4 regions of the Shewanella sp. FJAT-52076 genome follow, and region 3 is predicted to be linked to each of the others. Evidence: predicted binding sites of a transcription regulator. Region 3 holds the regulator's gene; each other region holds the start of a gene.
What was found. Region 3 encodes sigma-54, which starts transcription at its own class of promoters, with help from an activator protein. Its sites were predicted from a motif close to GTTGGCACGNNNNTNGNNT; they were not measured.
Positions count from the first base shown of each region.

Region 1: the regulator sigma-54 is predicted to act here: its motif matches at 1,657-1,675, upstream of K0H79_RS02830 (superinfection exclusion B family protein).
Region 2: the regulator sigma-54 is predicted to act here: its motif matches at 1,762-1,780, upstream of K0H79_RS12105 (FlgO family outer membrane protein).
Region 4: the regulator sigma-54 is predicted to act here: its motif matches at 1,464-1,482, upstream of K0H79_RS12985 (YggN family protein).

Region 1 is NZ_CP080415.1:646,940-650,026, forward strand. It holds gene K0H79_RS02825 (ATP-binding protein) at 1-1,548, opposite strand, end outside; gene K0H79_RS02830 (superinfection exclusion B family protein) at 1,718-2,338, shown strand; gene K0H79_RS02835 (DUF3149 domain-containing protein) at 2,436-2,564, opposite strand; gene K0H79_RS02840 (bacteriohemerythrin) at 2,828-3,087, shown strand, end outside.
Region 2 is NZ_CP080415.1:2,766,093-2,769,179, forward strand. It holds gene K0H79_RS12095 (flagellar protein FlgN) at 1-332, shown strand, start outside; gene K0H79_RS12100 (LPP20 family lipoprotein) at 461-916, opposite strand; gene K0H79_RS12105 (FlgO family outer membrane protein) at 913-1,545, opposite strand; gene K0H79_RS12110 (flagellar assembly protein FlgT) at 1,832-3,007, shown strand; tRNA gene K0H79_RS12115 (tRNA-Arg) at 3,062-3,087, shown strand, end outside.
Region 3 is NZ_CP080415.1:3,628,031-3,631,117, forward strand. It holds gene lptA (lipopolysaccharide transport periplasmic protein LptA) at 1-156, shown strand, start outside; gene lptB (LPS export ABC transporter ATP-binding protein) at 153-884, shown strand; gene K0H79_RS16075 (RNA polymerase factor sigma-54) at 996-2,477, shown strand; gene hpf (ribosome hibernation promoting factor) at 2,508-2,795, shown strand; gene ptsN (PTS IIA-like nitrogen regulatory protein PtsN) at 2,798-3,087, shown strand, end outside.
Region 4 is NZ_CP080415.1:2,977,940-2,981,026, forward strand. It holds gene K0H79_RS12980 (LysR family transcriptional regulator) at 1-275, opposite strand, end outside; gene K0H79_RS12985 (YggN family protein) at 613-1,425, opposite strand; gene glsB (glutaminase B) at 1,715-2,629, opposite strand; gene K0H79_RS12995 (YggL family protein) at 2,633-2,959, opposite strand; gene trmB (tRNA (guanosine(46)-N7)-methyltransferase TrmB) at 2,990-3,087, opposite strand, start outside.

The DNA of each region.
Region 1 (3,087 bases), 1.3 Mb from region 3:
CAGGGTTGACTTTCCTTCATAACGCACGCTGCCTTTCAGCAGGGTGGCTGCGTTGAATGCCGCCGATAATCCCAGCCCAGTGCCGCCCCGGGCGCGGGTGGTGGTATAAAAGGGCTCAAACATATGCTCGGCGACATCGGCTGAAATCCCGGGCCCATTATCCTCAAGGCGTATAATAAGGCGCCGGTTTTCCAGATACGCCTCTACCCGGAACAGATTTTCCCGTCCCTGTGCAAAGGCATGGGCATAGATGTTGGACATCAGATTACTCAGGATCTGGTTGAGCAGGCTGTAGTTTGTTTCCACTTGCAATTCATCGGCAATATCCAGTTCCATATTGGCCACTGTTGGCGCATAGATAAGTTGCGTAGAGTCGTGAATGTCACGGCACAGCTGGGCAACGGGGATTTGCTCGTGGGCCTCATGGCTGTTTTCTGCCGCAATGGTTTTGAACTTCTGGATGAGGTTGCTTGCGCGGGTGATGTTGCTGACGATGAGTTCACAGCTTTGCTGATACTCTTCGAGGATGGCGTTGATTTCCTCCAGGGTGGCCTCTTCACTGTGAATGAGGCTGATTAGCTCATCGATGTGAGCCAACTGGGTGCTGGCGGCGGTCAGACAAATCCCAATTGGGGTGTTGATTTCGTGGGCCACACCGGACACCAAACCACCGAGGGCGGCCATTTTTTCCTGTTCAACCAGCGCTTCCTGCGCCCGTTTCAGAATCACCAGCGACTGTTCCAGCTCCATGGTGCGCTCTTTTACCTGCTTGGCGAGTTCTTCCTTATATGAACGCTCCAGTTCCAGCAGCCGTTCCCGGTCTTCCAGCGCGTGTTGCAAGTCGGACTTGGACTTTTTCAAGGCACCGAATGAGCGATGCAGCTGCTCCTGCATTTCGTTTATTGCCAGGGCGACCTGATCGAATTCGTTTTGGGCACCGCGCTTTTGAAACGTCAGCGGCTGATACTCATATTCGACGCTGATGTCCTGGCAATAGGCTGCCAGGGTATTGAGGTGGCGGGTAATGTTGAGCCACACCAGGATAAGGATCATACCGGCCACCAAAAAGGTTTTGATGGCGTTGGAGAGCAATATGATTATGGCCTTGTCATAAATACGTTCGTACACGGCATTCAAGTCGGCCTGGATGGTGAGTTTACCCACAGAGATGCTTTCACTGCCGGAGCTGTAGTTCAGAGAAAACACCTTCTCGATAAAGTTCTTGTCGATGGGCGCACCACGGCTCCAATGCTGACCGCTGTCGTCATCGATGGAGATATAGGTAATATCGGGCAGCTGGATAAGGCCTTCAAGTTGAGTATTGATAAGACGCTCATCAATCACCCAGATACTGGCCGCCAGTACGTCGAGATTCACTTTCTCGATGTTTGAGAAGGCACGATCGATACGGTTAAGATCGCCGTTATAGTCATTAAACAGCTGATAGCCGGTGGTGATGAGGGTGATAAGCGAGCTGAACAGCACGATCGAAATCATCAGCCTGCGACCGATTTTGCTGCTCACCGCCTGACGAGAAAAACCCAGCATGCTTTCTAATTAGTCCTAACCTGCATTTGAATATGTATAAGCATAGTTTGGCTAATAAAAAAACGCTGAAATTCTGCAACCTGAGTACAAATTGACATATCTGTTAAGGCTGGCATCCAACTTGCTTTGAGTGAGCAGAAGTTCAATTTTTTGACGGAAGAGGTGTGTGATGAAGGTGCCTGAATTGAATGTCCCGGGGGTAGCGTCACTGAAAGCCTGGGGATTTAGAAGCATGCTTTGGCTGCTGATAGCGACCCTGACATTGAAATTTGCGCCGCAATCCTGGCTGGCGACTTTGCATCTTGACCAGTGGGTAATTCAGGAGTCGGCCTTGATAGGCCTTGGGTTGATTGTTGCCTGCGCTTTTTTTGCATCGCTTTTGGCCAATTTCTTATTGGACGAGGCTATCAGTTATCTGGGGACCAAACGGAAAAAAGAAGTCATTGAGCACAAGGTGAAATTGCTCGATCCGGCTGAACGTGCGCTGCTCAGAGAGTTCTTTTTACAGGGAAAAACCATTCTGACCCTGCCGACGGAAGAGTTGGCAGTTCGCAGCCTGGTGGATACCAATATTCTTGAGTGCCTCGGCAATGTGAAGCACTATGCCATCCAGGGTTCAACGGCAGATTACAAGATAAGCATGCTGGCGAGAGAGCATCTGAACCGAAATGTGCTCAGATTGCCCAATGGGGAGTTGAGTCAGGAAGATATGCAAAACCTGATAAAGGCGCGTCCTGGCTTTGTGGGTAACGTGGTATCACACCGCAAGCCACCCCAGCGCGCTGCCTGAGCCGCGCCGAACAAAAACACAGACATAAAAAGGGGGGCCATTCGGCCCCCTAATTCACTCTTGAAACATGCACAGTTAAGAACATTGAAAGCAAAAACTAAGGCTTCGCAGACTTCACAAACAGCATCCACATGATGTAGGAAATTATCCCTAAAGTGGTGAAGATCACTATCATTGACATTAACCCTATCGGGTTACCAAACATCAAATCCAGCCAAAACGCCATGATTGAAATCCTCTTTTCCGTGAAGTCGGATTTAAGGTAACTCTCAGTTCAGTTGGCTTTCCTGATCTTGATCAATAAAGCTCCCTATTGATTAGCACTATGAAAAACAAGTGTTAATAATTTGATGTGAATCAACTTTTGCTCAATTTTGAGAGCCTGAACCATAATTGATTTTGGGATGAACAGAGAAACTACCTGGCTCCCTCTCTTTTGGGGTAGCCGCGTAGTGAGCTTGAGGGATGCCAATGCTTTTTGAAAACAAGATGTTCCAACGACTGGGCTGGCTGCTGCTGTTAGTTGTATTGGTGCTGTTGTTGGCCAAATCCCTGTGGCTTGAAGCCATGGCGCTGCTGCTCGCGGCAGTTATCATTGGTGTTGGCCTTATGGGGCAGGCCAAAACCCTGGCGAGTTTGGAGACCGGGGTAGCTAATCTTGCCGACGGTGATTTGACACAGAGGTTTGATGGTTACGCTGGTGATAACTATGCGCAGGTCGCCAAAGGGCTACAGCGCATGAGTGAAGA
Region 2 (3,087 bases), 860 kb from region 3:
AAAATGCATCTGAGCTGATGACCATCGCAGAGCACAAGTCCTCTGCCCTGTTACGACTGAAGCAAAATGATGATGTCATGGCGGCTCATCCCGGTCACAGCCTGCTGACAAACGATAACGCCCTGGCGGCCAAGGTAGAATCGGTTCAACACACCCTTGCACGCTGTAAGCAGGAAAACGAAGCCAACGCGCAGCTTATTGAACACAGCCAGGCAAGCATTAACCGGCTGGCACAGGCGCTGCAGGTAAGTCGCAACGCTAGTTCCCTTACCTACACGGATAAGGGTAAAACATCGACCATCTCTACTCTGGGTAGCAGCATAGAAGTCTGACACGCCCGGGGTATAAGCGCTTTATTGCCACCTGCGCCTATGTCGACATAGCCTACAAAACGCCCAATAAAAAAGCCCCATTCTCAGGGGCTTTTTTACTGCGGCTGCGATTAAGGGGAGTGCCAACCTTAAAAGTAAGTCACTTCCTTTACCTTGGAGGGGCGATTCTGCTGCTGATAGATATCCCACACGCGCGCAAAATCCAGTTCCAGCTCTGTCACATAATGCTCACCAACAGGATAGGCCTTAACGACTCTGGCGCCGCGGATGACACCAGATACCGATGCTTTAATGCTGTCACTGCCCATGCCCCAGTCGTTCACGCTGGCGCCGGCACTGATTTTTTGACCGTAAACCTGCTCTGCCAGCTCTCTGTATGCCGCAAGCTTTGAGGCCTGCATGGCCATCAGCACCTTTTCGGCCTGGGTCTTCGCAGGTTGGGTTGCCAAAGGCGCATAGCCAATGGCGGTCAGCTTGGGAAAACTCGCTGGCGCCTCAGTCTCCCACTGCACATAACGGTCATCACTGCTGGCGCACCCGGCTAAAAACACCAGGGTCAAACAGGTGCTAATCCACTTTTTCATTTGTCTTCTCCAAGCAGAGTGACCCTGTCCAGCCCCGGCGCTTCATGGCGATATAACAGCCCGTCTTTGGAAACGACTTGCTGGGAGTAACCCAGGTAATCCCGGAGATCCCCCGGACGACTGAACGACTGAGATGTCGCTACCACACGGTTATTGGCTATGTCGACCAGACGGCTGTTTACTGTCATCCCATCCCGCCCCAGGCTGTAAGTAGCCACCAGCACATGCTGGGTCTGGGCAGTTTCACGCAGCTTTTGCCAGTCACGGCTCAGCAGCAAGTCCCCTTTGTCTGTGACTCTCAGGGTTTGGCTGATAGCCGTATCCACCACATTGAAGTACCGGGCATGCAGCGCGGCCATCATGCCCTGCTGCAACTGGCGGGCAAAACTGCCACTTTGGGTCATGTCATCCACGTTTACCGGGGTTGTCACCACGATGGGATCGGTGGATGAAAGCACGTCGTTGGTCAGCAGCAGCTCATTGACTATCTGCTGTGCCAGAACATTGACTTGCTCCCGTTGTGGGTAGCCGTCTTCCCCATAGGATACACTCTGGGGAACCTTGGGCTGCCCCATCGCAGGCAACCATACAAAAGCGAGTGCCAGAGCAGTGACCATTCGCGCCTTCATAGAGACAACTCCATGATTTTATATAAATTAATAAGAAAACCCATCTTCAGGCTTTCCACTCCATTACACAACTATCGGCACCTGTGGCAATTACTTTACTTTAAAACACCATAATCACAGCGGATGCCAGGCCTGGGGCGGCACGTAACTTGCTTAGTCCGTATCATGACAGAACCATCCGGTATCCAGCATGCACCGCGGCGGCACTAAAATGGCTTGCAGGCCCTGTGCCAAAGACACCAATGGATGGAACCCTCAACCCTTTGAGATGTGGCAGGACAGGCATATGGGATTGATAAAATCCGCCCTCGTTTTCAGCGCGCTCCTTATGAGCATTCAGGCACAAGCCGACTGGGTGACCGCCCAGGGCGAGGCCGTTATCGTCAATGGTAACGTCACCAAAGCTCGCGCAGAAGCCATTGAGCAGGCCGTCAGCTATGCCAGCCTGCAAGCCGGTGTCAGCATTGAATCCTCACAGCAGATGGTCGATGGTCATCTTACCGATACCAGCACCCGTCTGATGCAACAGCTGATGACAGGGCCCGTACAACTCATCAGTGAGCAGATTGAAAACAACCGCTTACGAGTGCAACTGCGCGTCGAATTGATGGAAGCGCCTCAAAATCAATGTCAGAGCACCCACCTGAAAGCAGCGATACTATTGCCCGAAGCCGCCGTGAGTCACCGTAGCCAATTGGCGCAGGGTCAGATAAATAACCTTGGAGAAGCCGTATCCCGGCAGCTCGCCCGACGACTGGACAGTACCTCAGGTGCGGCCTTTGCCAACCTGCGGCCCGGCGCGCGTCTTGATGTGGACGCAAGGCAACTTGCCGCCCCCGGCTATCGTTTGCCGGGGTACCTTGCCATGGCAAGCGATAGCCAATACGTTTTGGTCCCCCAAATTACCGATGTCTCCACCGAGCCCGTGCAAAGTAGCTACTTCGGCCTGGTCACAGACGCCCCCGAGCGCCAGTTTGCTCTTACCCTCACCCTGTTCCAGGGGATCAGCGGCGAAATTATCTGGCGTGACGAATTCACAACCTCTGCTCCCTGGGAGTTCGAACTCACGGAGCAGGTGTCCCCAACCCATGACAGGTTCTGGCGCTCAGCCTACGGCATGGCGGTAGATAAACTGCTGGTGCAGGCGGTAAAGGAACTCGACAAGGCACTGCTTTGCCGCCCTGTACTGGGGCAAATTGTTGCCAGGCAGGGGCAAACTTTGATCCTGAATCTGGGACGTCGCCATGGCATTAAGGTAGGGGATGAACTCGCCGTGGTGCTGGCAAAACACATTCCAGACAGGCTGAACGACACCCGCGCCACCGGGAACAACACCAAAACAAACATCAGCATAACCCAGGTAACTGAAGACAGTGCCCGCGCCGAGCTCTCTGGTCTGGGCAGCGTGGATAATATTCAGGTCAGCGATATTGCGATAAAAAACGGGCAGAACAAGAATTAACCAGTTAAATATCAAGACTTTTAATCAAAGACAAAATAGGTATAATCAGCGGGTCTCCCTATAGCTCAACAGGATAGAGC
Region 3 (3,087 bases):
TCCATCGTTTACGATATCGAAAAGCAGCAGCTCACTTCCCAAAGCAGCGGTAAAAAAGACGACAGGGTTATCACCATCATCAAGCCCGAAAATTACCAGCAGGATCTGCAGGATAAGGGCACTACTGAGCAACCTCAGCAAGAGAAGCAGCAATGACCCAACTGACCCTGAAGGCCAGTAATCTCGCCAAGAGTTACAAAAACCGCCAGGTTGTCAAAAACGTCAGCCTCACCGTAAATACCGGCCAGGTGGTCGGCTTACTGGGCCCCAATGGGGCCGGTAAAACCACCACTTTTTACATGGTGGTAGGCCTGGTACAGAGCGACAAGGGTAGCATACACATCAACGATGATGACTTGACGCTGGATCCCATGCACCTGCGGGCACGCAAAGGCATTGGCTACCTGCCACAAGAAGCCAGCATCTTCCGCAAGCTGTCGGTGCGCGATAACATCATGGCCGTGCTGCAGATGCGCAAAGAGCTGAACGCCGATGAGCGTGAAGAGTCGCTGGAGCAGCTGCTGGAAGAGTTCCACATCACCCACATCCGTGACAATCTTGGCATGTCACTGTCAGGGGGTGAACGTCGCCGGGTCGAGATTGCCCGGGCACTTGCCGCCAACCCCAGATTTATCCTGCTGGATGAGCCCTTCGCCGGGGTCGACCCGATTTCCGTTATCGATATCAAAAAGATTATCGAGCAACTCAAGAATCGTGGCCTCGGAGTGCTTATCACCGACCACAATGTGAGGGAAACCCTCGATGTGTGCGAAAAAGCCTATATCGTCAGCCATGGCGATTTGATTGCCGAAGGCACCCCTGCCGAAATCCTCGACAATCAGCAGGTGCGTGCAGTGTACTTGGGTGAGCAATTCAGGCTATAGTTAATTAACAAAGCCCCCTTCTCATATCCGGATAATCAGGGTGGTAAATCACCGGATAACCTGATAGAAAAGCTTTCTACCTGAATAATTTAGTGAAGGATTCGCAGTACAATGAAAGCGTCGCTCCAGCTAAAACTGGGACAACAACTCACAATGACGCCACAGTTGCAGCAGGCCATTCGTCTGCTTCAACTCTCTTCGCTTGAACTGCAACAGGAAATTCAGCAAGCCCTCGACGCCAACCCCCTGTTGGAGCTGGACGACGAACTGGGCAGCGATCAGTTTGATGCCGACGGCGGCGATAAAGAATTTGACGACCAGTTCAGCCAGGAGTCCGTCTCAAACGACACCAGTGACAGTGCTTCGCTGGAAACTTCAGACGCTATCAGTCAGCAGTCCATGCCGGACGAGCTCCCAATGGATACCACCTGGGATGAAGTCTTTACGGCTGCCCCCGTTTCCGGTCCTGGGATCCGTGGCGAAGATGATATGCCGTTTCAGGGCGAAACCAGTGAAGGTCTGTACGAACATCTCGAGTGGCAAAAAAATCTCACCCCTTTTTCCGATACCGATCTGGCCATTGCCACTGCCATCATAGATGCCATTGATGAAAAGGGTTACTTAACCCAAAGCCTTGAAGAAATTCTCGAGGCCGTGGGCGATGAAGAAGTCGAGCTTGACGAAGTTGAGGCCGTGCTCAAACGCATTCAACACTTCGACCCCATCGGGGTAGCTGCCCGTGATTTGGCAGAGTGCCTGCTCATTCAACTTGGTCAGTTCCCGGCGGATACCCCCCATCTGGACAACGCCAAGCTGCTTATCCGTGACCATTTGGATCTGATTGCCAACCGCGACTTCCGTACCCTGATGCGTAAAACCCGCCTCAAGGAAGAAGAACTCAGGGATGCAATCATCCTCATTCAGGGGCTGAACCCCCGTCCCGGTGAGTCTGTGACCAGCACCAAGGATGAGTATGTCATTCCAGATGTCTCGGTCAGTAAAAAAAATGGCCGCTGGGTTGTAGAGCTTAATCCCGATTGTATGCCTAAACTGAGTGTGAACCAGCAATATGCCGCCATGGCACGCACCAGTCGCAACCAAGCTGACAGCCAGTTTATCCGCGGGCATTTGCAGGAGGCCAAGTGGTTTATCAAGAGCCTGGAGAGCCGCAACGACACCTTGCTGAAAGTCGCCAATTGCATAGTGCAGTTCCAGCAGGGCTTTTTTGAGTATGGTGAAGAGGCCATGAAACCCATGGTGCTCAACGATATCGCCGAAGCGGTAGAGATGCACGAATCCACCATCTCACGGGTCACCACCCAAAAGTTCATGCATACCCCAAGGGGTATCTTTGAACTCAAATATTTTTTCTCCAGCCACGTCGGGACCGAAGATGGCGGAGAATGCTCATCTACTGCCATCCGCGCCTTTATCAAGAAACTGGTGGCGGCAGAAAATCAGAAGAAACCATTGAGCGACAGCAAAATGGCGGAACTTCTGGCAGAACAAGGAATCAACGTTGCTAGACGCACCATCGCCAAATACCGAGAAGCGATGCTGATCCCACCGTCGAACCAACGTAAGAGTTTATAACCCACCCAAGGTCTTTGGAGGAAAGTGTCTATGCAAATCAATCTGACTGGGCATCATATCGAAATCACTGATTCACTGCGTAACTACGTAGAGAGCAAGTTCTCCAAGCTTGAACGCCATTTCGAACAGATCAATAATGTCCACGTTGTTCTCAATGTTCAGAAATTGCAGCAAATCGCAGAAGCCAAGCTTCACCTCAACGGTGGCGAGGTATTCGCCACTTCAGAACATGAAGACATGTACGCCGCCATTGACGCCCTAATTGATAAATTGGACCGTCAGGTTATTAAACACAAAGAGAAACTGACCAAACATTAACGATGGAACTAAGTACCATCCTGGCGCCGGAGTGCACTAGCTGTGCCACTCCGGGCAGCAAGAAAAAGGTGCTGGAGCTGATTAGCGATCTCGCTGCTGCCCAGAATCCCTCCCTCTCGTCTCAAGAGATATTCGAAAGCCTGCTGGCCCGTGAAAAAATGGGCAGCACCGGTATTGGCAATGGTATTGCCATTCCCCATGGCCGCCTTGGCACTATCGATAAGCCTTTAGCTGTGCTTATCAAGTGTGAAGAAGCCATAGGTTATGACGCCATTGATAAGCAGCCGGTGGA
Region 4 (3,087 bases), 650 kb from region 3:
CGTGTGGCATCATTGAGGTTGTGAACGCTGGCAACAGCCTGATCGGCATCGCGCAGCAACTCTTCACCCTGTACATACAGCAGGTGTCCGGCCTCGGTCAGGCTCAAACTGCGGGTAGTACGCTGAATAAGCTGAACCCCCAGTTTATGTTCCAAATCGGCCACCTGGGTACTCACCTTGGATTTGGAAATCCCGAGTTTTCTTGCCGCGGCGCTGAAGCTGCCGGCTCTGGCTACATGGGTAAAAATAGCAATGGGTTCTAACAGTTCTAACATGAAGGTGGCCTTAAGCTATGTTCAGCCTGTCCTCGCCAAGGGAGGAAAACGGGACAAACCAATGATAATCAATCAGATATACCAAAAAAGCACGTTAGGGTAGAGTCAGGAAGCCAGTTTGAGTCTGGTTTTTTTGTTATTTTTTAGCAGTATAACAAAAATCGCCGCCGAGTCTCCAGTTTCGCCTTAATGTGGCAGCTCATTAAACTACAAATAAAAAAAGGGCCCCGGGGATGGGGCCAAACGTTCAAGGAAGAACCAAAGGGATGTAGGTTGGGTGTTGCATGGGTGCGGCCTGATTTACCTTGAGCGAGTCAAAGGCAGGCCCGGGTGTAACTTACTCGCGAAGCTGAGCTTCTTTACGGTCAGAAATCTCAAGCTCTGACAACGCAGGTACCTTGGTGCGAAGTTCAGACTCCAGTGCCAGCAAGGTTTCAAACTGGTCACATACTTTGGTGGCGCGCGCTTCCAGGGTCTTTGACTGACTTTCCATTTCGCGCTCAATCTGTTCGCCCATGGCTTCCATTTTCTTGCCAAAGGCTTCCATTTTGGCTTCAAAGCTATCGCCTTCTGACGACAGGATTTCGGTACCGAGTTTAATCATCAGAGTGCCCACGGAGTCCTGCACCAGATTTTCAATTTCACGCTCGAATTCCTTGTCGAACACCTCATCGATGGAGCCGTCGGTTACGCCAACGTAATAGCTGTCGCCATCCTTATGCATAACTTCGCCGAGGCGCTCGTTCACATTGTCCATCAGCTCTGCCACACGGGCGCTGGTCTCATCGCCCAGCAGCGGTGTAAGAGCTGTATTTACCGCGGTGCTGGCAAGGGTGATGGCATCCGTCACCAGGGCAACAAATTCGGGCACCTGATTGGCCAGAGAGTCGGCATAGCTGTCTACCAGGGCACGCTGCTCGGCATTGAGCTTGACTTCCTTGCCATCCACAAAGAGTTTGCCCGGCTCGAAGCGATAAAACTCATCACCTTTCTGGCTCAGCACCAGTTTTTTTGGCTCGACAGCAATGTCGTAGTTGAGGTTAACGTCACAGCTGTCGGTACTGATCCCCTGCGCTTTTGCAGGAACAGCTACTGTCACGCCAATCAGAGTGGCCAGGGCTACACCGGTGATAAGGTTTTTGGTTTTCATCGCATCTATCCTTGCATCTTGATTTATATGTCTTGATATTGCGAAGGATGTGCCAACTTTGCTAAGTGATTAATTTAAAATAAAATAAATACCATCACCGGATAAAGACGTAGTTTTACCTGGAGAGCATCAGGCTTGAAAGTGTGAGATATCACCAAAAAGTGAAGCTTTTCACCAATTGATGTTGGGAAGGATTGGAAATGCGGGAGATAAGTTGCCGAAATAAGGAAATGGCCTTCCTCATATCAGAAAGGCCACGGGGATAGAGCAAATCAAAAAGGCTTCAAGATCAAAATATTGAACGGCCAAGTTCCTGCGCCAACAACTCAAGCAAACGGGTACCCACCAAGCTGTTGCCACTGGCATCGAGAGCTGGCGACCACACACATACCGACATATCGCCGGGGATCACCGCAATAATGCCGCCACCCACACCACTTTTACCCGGCATACCCACGCGGTAGGCAAACTCCCCTGCCCCATCATAGAGCCCTGAGGTGGCCAGCAGCGCATTCAGACGCCGGGTTTGGGTGGGCGATACCACCTCAGTGCCATCCAGGCTTATTCCCTGATTGGCCAGATACACCATGGCACGGGAAAGATCGGCACAGCTCATGGAGAGCGAGCAGTAATGGAAGTAGCTTCGCAGCACCTTGTCCACATCGTTATGGAAATTGCCGAAGGACTTCATCAAAAAGGCGATGGCCGCATTACGGGCGCTGTGCTGGTATTCAGAGTCTGCCACCACCTTGTCGTAACAGACCTTGTGGTTCTGGCTCAGCATACGCACTATTTCCAGCATCCGCTGTTTGGGCGCACCCAGGCGGCTTTGCAACAAATCGGCTATCACCAGCGCGCCGGCGTTGATAAAGGGATTACGTGGAATGCCCCGCTCAAGCTCAACCTGAACCAGCGAGTTAAAAGAGTGGCCTGACGGCTCTTTGCCAACCCGGGACCAGATCTCGCTCTCTTCATAGAGCATCATGGCGCCGGTGAGGCTGAATACTTTGGAAATACTTTGAATGGAAAAGGCTTCTTGCCAGTCGCCCGCCCCCAGGGTGGTACCATCGATGGTGGTTACCGCAATACCCAACTTATGGGGGGAGACCCGGGCAAGGGCCGGAATGTAATCCGCCACCTTGCCCTGTCCAAGCAAGGGTCTAACTTTGGCGACCAGGTCGTCAAGCAGAGCCTGCTCAAGCATGGATTAATCCCACCACAGATCGTACAGGTCGGATACTTCCACTTTGGCCACTTTCTGGCCTTCAAGGAATGCCTTCACAGCGGCGCGGTCTTCATCGGTGCACTTGCCCAGTGACTGGGTGGCAATGATACCTTCCCAGTCCTTATGACCGCCGCCGTGGAAGCCCAGTTTACGGGGCTCAATCACTTCGTCGATAAACTTATCCACCAGGGCATCAATTTCAGCCTCAGCAACACTGTCATCAAACACCCAGCGTACATCGAAACCCAGTTCCTGAAACTCGTCCACACGCAGCTTTTTACGAAGACGACGGCTACGGTTTTTGGCCATGGTTATTTCCTCTTTCATGGATGGATAAAATTATTCAACACGCTCAAACATCAGATCCCACACACCGTGACCGAGGCGCTGACCACGGTTCTCAAACTTGGTCAGAGGACGATGGTCTGGGCGTGGCA